DNA from 2 places in the Bacillus sp. EA-CB0995 genome. Region 1 is predicted to be linked to the other one. Evidence: riboswitches for the same ligand, from Rfam matches in the RefSeq annotation. Region 1 holds a riboswitch; the other holds the start of a gene.
The links. A riboswitch is a leader RNA that binds a small molecule or an ion and turns the genes downstream of it on or off. The one in region 1 is predicted to bind lysine.

Region 2: linked by a shared signal. The riboswitch ahead of ACEWFJ_RS12005 (amino acid permease) and the one ahead of ACEWFJ_RS20345 (amino acid permease) in region 1 are both predicted to bind lysine.

What each region holds. Positions count from the first base shown of each region.
Region 1 is NZ_CP169269.1:3,960,386-3,964,742, forward strand. Features, by position in the region: gene ACEWFJ_RS20330 (hypothetical protein) at 184-363, shown strand; gene ACEWFJ_RS20335 (hypothetical protein) at 757-936, shown strand; gene ACEWFJ_RS20340 (hypothetical protein) at 999-1,376, opposite strand; lysine riboswitch at 1,682-1,861, shown strand; partial or broken gene ACEWFJ_RS20345 (amino acid permease) at 1,994-3,411, shown strand; gene ACEWFJ_RS20350 (ABC transporter permease) at 3,648-4,357, shown strand, end outside.
Region 2 is NZ_CP169269.1:2,304,357-2,308,713, forward strand. Features, by position in the region: gene ACEWFJ_RS12000 (iron-sulfur cluster biosynthesis family protein) at 1-138, opposite strand, end outside; partial or broken gene ACEWFJ_RS12005 (amino acid permease) at 249-1,717, opposite strand; lysine riboswitch at 1,824-2,017, opposite strand; gene ACEWFJ_RS12010 (sulfite exporter TauE/SafE family protein) at 2,324-3,223, opposite strand; gene ACEWFJ_RS12015 (VOC family protein) at 3,571-4,357, shown strand, end outside.

The DNA.
Region 1 (4,357 bases):
ATCTATGACGCATGAAAAAATAACAAGATTAAATTTAATGTAATTCTATAAAGGTAAGTAAAAAACAGTTTCTACTTACCTTTTTATTTTGTAAAAATAGTTACTAACACTACATTTTCTCATCACAAACTCTCTATCACTTTCATATAATATATTAACTTCTGATAGGGAGGTGGTGGTCACATGGCAACATTAAACGGCTTAGCAGAAGGTGACAAAATCCGCGTTTTTTCAGCTGGACGTGAAATTGACGGTGAAGGTGTTTTCCTTCGCTTCGAAGGCAACTTCCTAGTCTGGGTGGACAACCATGCTAATATAAATGTTACAAGTTTAGATACAATTAGCATTCGTAAAATTTCCTAATTACCTATAAAGAAAATATTCTAAATCCTTTTCACTAAAAGAAGATGAGTCTATGTCAAAAGAGGTTATATAAAACCTTTTTGAATAGGCTCTTTTTTATAATACGTTTTACACTTTTTATATGACTAATGGTTAAATACAAAACATTAACCATAACAAATGGCTCTGTTCAGATTAGCGGACGCATAAGGTATTCGTAAGAATGTTGAATCTATGACACGTGAGAAAATAACAGTATTGAATTTAATGTAAACCTATAAAGGTGAGTAAAAAATAGTTTCTACTCACCTCTATATTTTATAAAAATAGTTGCTAGCACTACATTTCTCTCGCACACACTCTCTATCATTTTCATATATATATATTAACTTCTGATAGAGAGGTGGTGGTCACATGGCAACATTAAACGGCTTAGCAGAAGGCGACAAAATCCGCGTTTTTTCAGCTGGACGTGAAATTGACGGTAAAGGTGTTTTCATTCGCTTCGAAGGCAACTTCGTAGTTTGGGTGGATAACAATGCTAATATAAACGTGACAAGCTTAGATACAATTAACATTCGTAAAGTTTCCTAATTGCTCATAAAGTGTTCTAACTCCTAGGGCAAAAAAGCAAAGTCTATTTCAAAAAGAGTTATTTAAGCCTTTTTTTGAATAGACTCTTTTTTTATAATATTTTTTACACTTTTTATATGACTAATGGTTAGATCATAATCAACGTTTACCCAATATAACCATTCGTTTGTACACTCAATAAAGATCCCCTCTGTACGTGTCTCCCCATCAAATACTTCTATCTTATCTCCTAATGAAAAAAGAGGCGGCAATGCACTCTTTTTTGTTTTTTTACTTAAATTCTTTTGTGTATCATAGAGTAGTCTCATACATTGTTCTAAAGAAGCTGCGAGCTCTTCATTTTGCTTTTTTAACTTCTCTATTGTACCTGGCACTGGCTCCTGGTGCCTATGAATTTCCTTCCCACATATAAAGCAGTTTCTCTTAAACCAGCTCTCCATTCACTATCCCTCTTTATCTCGCTACTTATGGACAGTAAAACTTCCACCAAATTTTTAAGGAAATAAAGCTACCCGTAGTTCAACTAGCCGTCAGTAAGGAACGAAAAAAAACTTACTGATAGCATCTTTGCTTTATACCTCATTTCATATACATATTATATGATGCGAAGCCTTAAGTTGTTTCATAATCTTAAACATACCCTATTCTCACAATAATCTGATTATGTTTATTTGCATTGACGAATAAAAAGCCATTTGTTACCCTTGGTTATGTTAACTTTATACATAAATCCTCATTCGTATCTCGGTGAGGTAGAGGTTGCAATTATTAATAGTATGATTTAGGAGATGTGTGGCATCGCTGATCAAATCGGAAAGGAATAGTTGCCGAAGCAAGAAGCATCCACAGCGCTTTCTTGCTGGGCCTGCATTGAATAAGTGCAGGACTGTCACAGGCTTTTTGCTTGTGGAGAGCTATCGAGAGGTATGTCCGCGGGTTTCTTAATAAGATTGAAAAGCGCGTGAACATATACGCGTTTTTTTGTTTTGTTTGGAACTTCAAACACATACATATCTCCTCGCTTGACTTGGTTATACTAATTTTGGAGGTAGTTTCTATGCAGCAAAAAAAATGGGGCTTTTGGGTACTTACTGCATTTGTAGTTGGGAATATGGTTGGGGCAGGTATTTTTATGATTCCAAGTACATTAGCACAAACGGCCAGCCCTCTTGGTGTTACATTAGCTTGGTTAACAACAGGATTTGGCGTATTAATGCTAGCTCTTGTTTTCGGTAATTTAGCAATTCGTCGTCCTGATTTAACAACAGGTCCGCAAAGTCATGCTTACGCGCTCTTTTCTTCACAAAAAACAAAAAAATGGCGGGTTTTAGCATCGTATGGGGCTACTGGGTTGCAAACTGGGCAAGCAACGTAGCCATCATTACATCATTTGCTGGCTATTTATCACTCTTTTTCCCAATTATGAAAGATACTCACGTATTGTTTTCAGTTGGAACTTTCAACATTGAAGTTGGAAAATTGATTACGTTCTCCATTTGCACCATTTTATTATGGGGTACCCATATGATTTTGGCAAATGGCGTAAATGGTGCCGGTAAATTAAACTTTTTAGCAACAACAGCGAAAGTAACAGGATTCCTTCTCTTCATCATTGTTACATTGTTTGCCTTCGAAGCTTCTAAACTTGGACAATGGTATACGCCAATCGTTGATAAAGAAGGCATTTCACACGGACTGCTATCGCAAATAAACTTAGCAGCCTTAACAACACTTTGGGCCTTCATTGGTGTCGAGTCGGCTGTATTATTATCAAACCGTGCTGTTTCACCAAAAACAGTAAAACGTGCAACTGTTACCGGCTTACTACTAACAGTTGGTATCTATTTAGGAATTACCATCTTAACAATGGGTGTTCTTCATATAGATAAACTACAAGCATCTGAACGACCATTAGCGGATGCATTAACTGCAGTAATGGGTCATAACGGCGGAAAATTAATGGCGCTGCTTGCACTTACTTCTCTATTTGGATCCATTCTTGGTTGGGTTTTATTAAGCTCAGAAGTACCGTATCAAGCAGCAAAAGAAGGATTCTTTCCATCCTTCTTCACAAAAACCAATAAAAAAGGAAGCCCGATTCATTCGCTTCGTTTAACAAATATTATGTCGCAAGTGTTCCTATTCTCAACACTATCCGGGTCAATTGCCCAGGCGTATACATTTGTTATTACCGTTTCAACACTTGCCTATTTAATCCCATATCTCGTTTCTCCAATCTTCCAGCTTAAGCTTGTTATCACAGGTGAAACATACGAAAATCAAAAAGGTTCTCGTATGGTGGATGGAGTCATTGCTGCGATTGCTCTTATTTATGCATTATGGGTTATTAAAACTGGCTCTTCTGATATGAAAACATTCCTGCTCGGCATTGGATTATTTTTAGTTGGATTTGCTTTCTATCCATTAATGAAACGTGACGAGAAAAAAGAAAAACAAAACGAGCAAGTTGCCTAGCTAAAGGTAACTTGCTTTTTTATCTTGTTAACGGGTAGCAAGAGAAACACTACCCTGCTTATAATAAAGTGAAACTTCCATCAGTGGGGGTTCTTCCTCCCCCACTGATGGAAAGCTCTCACCAATCGGGCTTTTACGAGCAGTTATCTCCCACCTATCTTCTTCGCTTTTCTCTGCATCTTGAGGTGGGGATTTTACTGCCCGTTAAAGCGGGATAAAACAAAGGAGTGATCTCAGTGACAATCGAAACACTTTGGAATGACCGTTTTCAGCAACATCTACAAAAAATCACGATGTACTTTGCGCGTATTGCAAGCGGGCTTATCTATAGCTTCCTTCTACTTCTTTGTGTAGGCGGCTATTATTATGCAAAATTTCTTCGTTCATTTCCATCTGAGTCTGTTGCATTAACCATTGTGACGGTTTTACTTACAATTGCACTCACTCGTTCTCCAATTCGTACATTTTTGCAAAAACCAGATATCCTATATCTATTGCCAATAGAAGAAAAACTCGCATATTATTTTAAACGCTCTCTTTTGTACAGTTATATCATTCAGCTCTTTCCATTATTATGCGTAGTACTCATCATTACACCTCTCGCGCAGCAATCGTTACATACAACTCCTGCTTTTTTATGCGGAGCCTTTGTCATTCTTGCCTTTATAAAGTGGTGGAATATGTATTTGCATTGGACATATAGAGGAACCGAATCTATTTCATACTGGTTGCTTATCAGGATATTCTGTAATGCAGCCGTTACATATACAATGTTTCAATTCACTTCCATTATGATTGTAGGAAGTATACTACTTTTCATAACGCTCTTATTTTTATATACGATTAATAAACGAAAACGGCACATTCATTGGGAATATTTAATAGAGCAAGAAGAAAAAATGGATATGCACTTTTATCAGTTTATTCATTTCTTTACAGATGTGCC
Region 2 (4,357 bases), 1.7 Mb from region 1:
TTCATCGACAATTAAATCGATATTCACATAGACAGTACAGGTATTGCCTATAGTTCCTTTTACTCTAATAATTGTTTTACCTTCATTTTGTAATTGTTGCAGTTTTTCTTTTGCTTTATTTGTAACACGAATATTCATGTAATCCCTTCCTTTTCTTAAACTCTTATTCTATTATGGCAAAAATATAATGAACCGGCTACTCGGGCACATAAGAAAACCTATCAACTTTCGTTGATAGGTTGTTATTTTTAAAGCTCACATTTATCTAATGGAATGACTTTTGTTTTCTTTGTAAATTTATAACCTAACCAAAGTATTAAGAAAAGAGGTAAACCAATATATGAAACGAGTACACCGTTCCAATCAATAGATTTTCCCATAAATGCACCGTAGTTTTGACCAAGAATAACGATTAAACATAATACAAATGCAAAGATTGGACCGAATGGGAACCATTTTGCTTTATATGGTAAGTCATTTAAGTCTTTTCCTTGTGCAGTGTATGCCTTGCGGAAACGGTAGTGACTAATTGCAATTCCGATCCAAGCGATGAAGCCTGACATACCAGAAGCATTTAAGAGCCATACATAGACCACACCATCACCGAAAAAGAAGCTAAGAAAGCAACACATCCAACTAATGATGTTGCAATCAATGCATTTACAGGTATACCACGATTATTTAGTTTTCCTAAAAATTTAGGTGCTTTACCTTGGTTTGCTAAATCCCAAAGCATACGTGATGCTGCATACATACCAGAGTTACCAGCAGACAGAACAGCTGTTAAAATAACTGCGTTCATTACTGATGCCGCAAAGGCAACACCTGCTTTAGCGAATACAAGTGTAAATGGACTTACTGTTACATCACTTGCTGCAAGGCTTTTGTCTGTATATGGAATGAGTAAACCAATTACAAGAATTGCTAAAATATAGAACAGTAGAATTCGCCAAAAGATGCTGCGAATTGCTTTTGGAATATTGCGTTGTGGGTCTTCAGTTTCACCAGCCGCAACTCCTAATAATTCTGTTCCTTGGAATGAGAATCCAGCTGCCATAAATACACCGATGATTGCCATGAAGCCGCCGTTAAACGGTGCATCTGCAACTGTAAAGTTTTTAAAACCAACAGGCTCTCCACCCATAATACCGAAAATCATAAGAAAACCGACAATTAAAAAGGCGATAACAGTTACAACTTTTATAAGTGCAAACCAATATTCAGCTTCCCCAAATCCTTTAACAGATAAATAATTTAAAAGAAACATAATAGCTAAACAAATAGCACTCCAAATAAGGGAAGGTGTATTTGGAAACCAAAACTTCATAATTAATGTAACTGCAGAGAGTTCAGCCGCAATCGTGATGGCCCAGTTATACCAGTAGTTCCAACCTAATGCAAATCCAAGAGCTGGATCGACAAATCTTGTTGCGTATGTGCTAAATGATCCTGCTACAGGCATGTATGATGCTAATTCTGCTAAACTTGTCATTAAAAAATATACCATAATACCAATTGCAGCATAGGCGACGAGAGCACCGCCAGGACCAGCTGTGTGGACAACACCACCGCTTGCTAGGAATAAACCTGTTCCAATTGTACCACCAAGTGAAATCATTGTAAGATGGCGAGATTTCAATCCGCGTTTTAGTTCGCTATTTGTTTGTGCAGATTGATTTGTAGACGTAGAGGTAACTTTTGTAGTTGCGCTGTTCATTTTCAACACTCCTTTTCTTGTAAGATAGGAAGGAGCGGGGGAATTAAAAAAACCGCCAAAGGACTTTAGCGGAGCATTTCAAAAATAGCCACCCCATCATACCTTCCGTTAAGATAGCGCCCCACGTTTACACGGTAACTTTGTAAACGTGACAGTTCTGTTCCTATTCGAAAACAGCCCCAGCATATACTTCCAGAGAAGAAGTATAAACTTCGGCAGCTTTTCCTTTCATTCGGAGTTATTGACGTTCTCTGTGTCTCGTCCGGATTACTAATAAAAGCCGCAACCTCTACCTCATCGGATTGATGAGGATTTTTTCTATTGCTATGATTTTTAATATATCGCAATTGTAATGAGTTTCTGAGAATATTGCAAGGACTTTTTTGTAGAAAAAAAGAGAAAAAAGAACGGCTATTTTAGAAAAGCGCTTTCAAAATTCGTCCCGATCCTAAAAAATATGTAATAAGTAACCTCTTGATGAAAAAGGTTATACAATAGTTTCGCATTATGGTTCAAAAATCCTTTAAAATTTACAGAAAATTGAGACAAATAAATTTCGACAAAATATATTGTAGAAGAGGAGACTAAAAGAAAACAAGCTTCCCTTTATGGGGAAACTTGTTTTTGTTTGTTATATACAATTTTTTTGTTTGTCTGTTGTGATTGATTACGAGTCGTAATAATCAGTGCAATTGTAACGACAAGACCTGTCACAATGTAAGCAAGAAATATTATATTTTGATTTACTTTAAAAGTTGTTAATAGCGTACGGATATTGGTGAAAATAATAAGTCCTCCGACAAGTACTCCAAGTAAATGAGAAGGAACAATTCGTACTAGCCACGCAGCAATTGGTGCTGCAATGATACCACCAAGCATAAGAGCAAACACCCAAAACCAACTGACTTGTTCCCAGCCAAGAGAAATGAAAAATCCAAGTGTGGCAGCTAATGAAACAGGAAATTCACTCGTATCTACAGAACCGACAACTTTTCTTGCTTCATTACCGCGTGCAAGTAAAACAGGAGTAGTAATTGGGCCCCAACCGCCACCGCCTGTTGAATCTACAAAACCTGCAAAAAGGCCAAGTGGGATTAACTGCCTACCAGACAGGCGTTTATTATTTGTTTGAACAACTTGTTTTTGTAAAATAAATCTTAATAAGATATATACACCTAATACGAATAAAAATACTGAAATATATGGTTTAATTAAATTTCCTGGTAAGTTACTTAAAAAGCAAGCACCTACAAAAGCGCCAATGGCACCTGGTAATGTCAGTCTTGAAACGGTATATTTATCGACATTTCCAAAGCGGATATGTGAAATGCCAGATGCGGCAGTTGTAACAACTTCGGCTAAATGAACAGATGCTGAAGCAACAGCTGGTGCTATTCCAAACATGAGTAATAATGAAGAAGATGTTACCCCATAAGCCATTCCTAAAGCTCCATCAATGAGTTGAGCAAAGAAACCAATGATAGCAAAGACAACTAACTTTTGCATGTTTAATACCCCCGTTTATAATAAAGTGAAATTACCATCAAGGACTGATGGTTAATTGAATCAATCGGGCTCTTACGGACAATTATCTCCCACCTATCTCCTTTGACTTCTCAGAATCTTAAGGTGGGGTCTTGCTGCCCAAAAGTAGCGGGATAAAATAAAAAGGCTCCTTTCTCTAGTGAGAAAAGAGCCTTTGGTTTTCCAATCAGCTTTATCATATTCTAATTTTTTTTATTATAATACATATTAATCATATAAATCAACTATGTTTTAAATAAAATTTTGAATTGCCAGAAATAAACGAAAAGTAATACACTAAAAAGGATAAAGGTAAGGATGGTGAGGAGATGTTACAGTTTGATCATCTTGTTCACGTAATTCAATGCTCTCCAGCTGAAGCAATAAAACAAATGAAGATACTCGGATTTCATACAGTTCAAGGAGGAGAGCATACGAATTGGGGAACATATAATAGCTTATGTTATTTTGATTTGGCATATATTGAGTTTTTAGCAGTTCAGAACAAAGAAGCTGCAAACAGAGCAGAGAACCCTCTCATTCAGCAAACTGTTCGTAAGTTGCAAATGGGGGAAGGGATGCTTCAAGTTGCACTGCGTACAGAACATATAGAAGAACTTGCTAAGCAATTGTTGGAAAAGGGGTTTCATATAAATGGTCCGCTGGAGGGAAACCGTTTAAGAGATGATGGTACTTTATTAAGCTGGAAAATGCTATTCATTGAACAGGAAGATGGCGGTCCTAGATTCCCGTTTTTTATTGAGTGGGGTGAATCGGATGAAAAAAGAAGAGCAGATTTACAGAAAAAAGGAGCGATTTCATTTCATGACAATCATGTAATTGGAATGAAAACAGTGTTTTATACTGTTAATAATGTAAATGAAACAAGCAAACTATGGGAAGAGTTATTGCAAATAGAAATGAGTACACCAAAAATAAATAAAGAGTGGAATGCGGTATTTCGAAGTTTTTCTCTTGGGAAAATAACAATTCAACTTTGTGAACCAATAGGGAATGGAGTAGTTCAGAATCAATTACAGAACTGCGGGGAGGTACCATTTGCTGTAGAGTTTCAAGGAGACAAGGAGAATACGAGTGTATATCAGATATCGAATG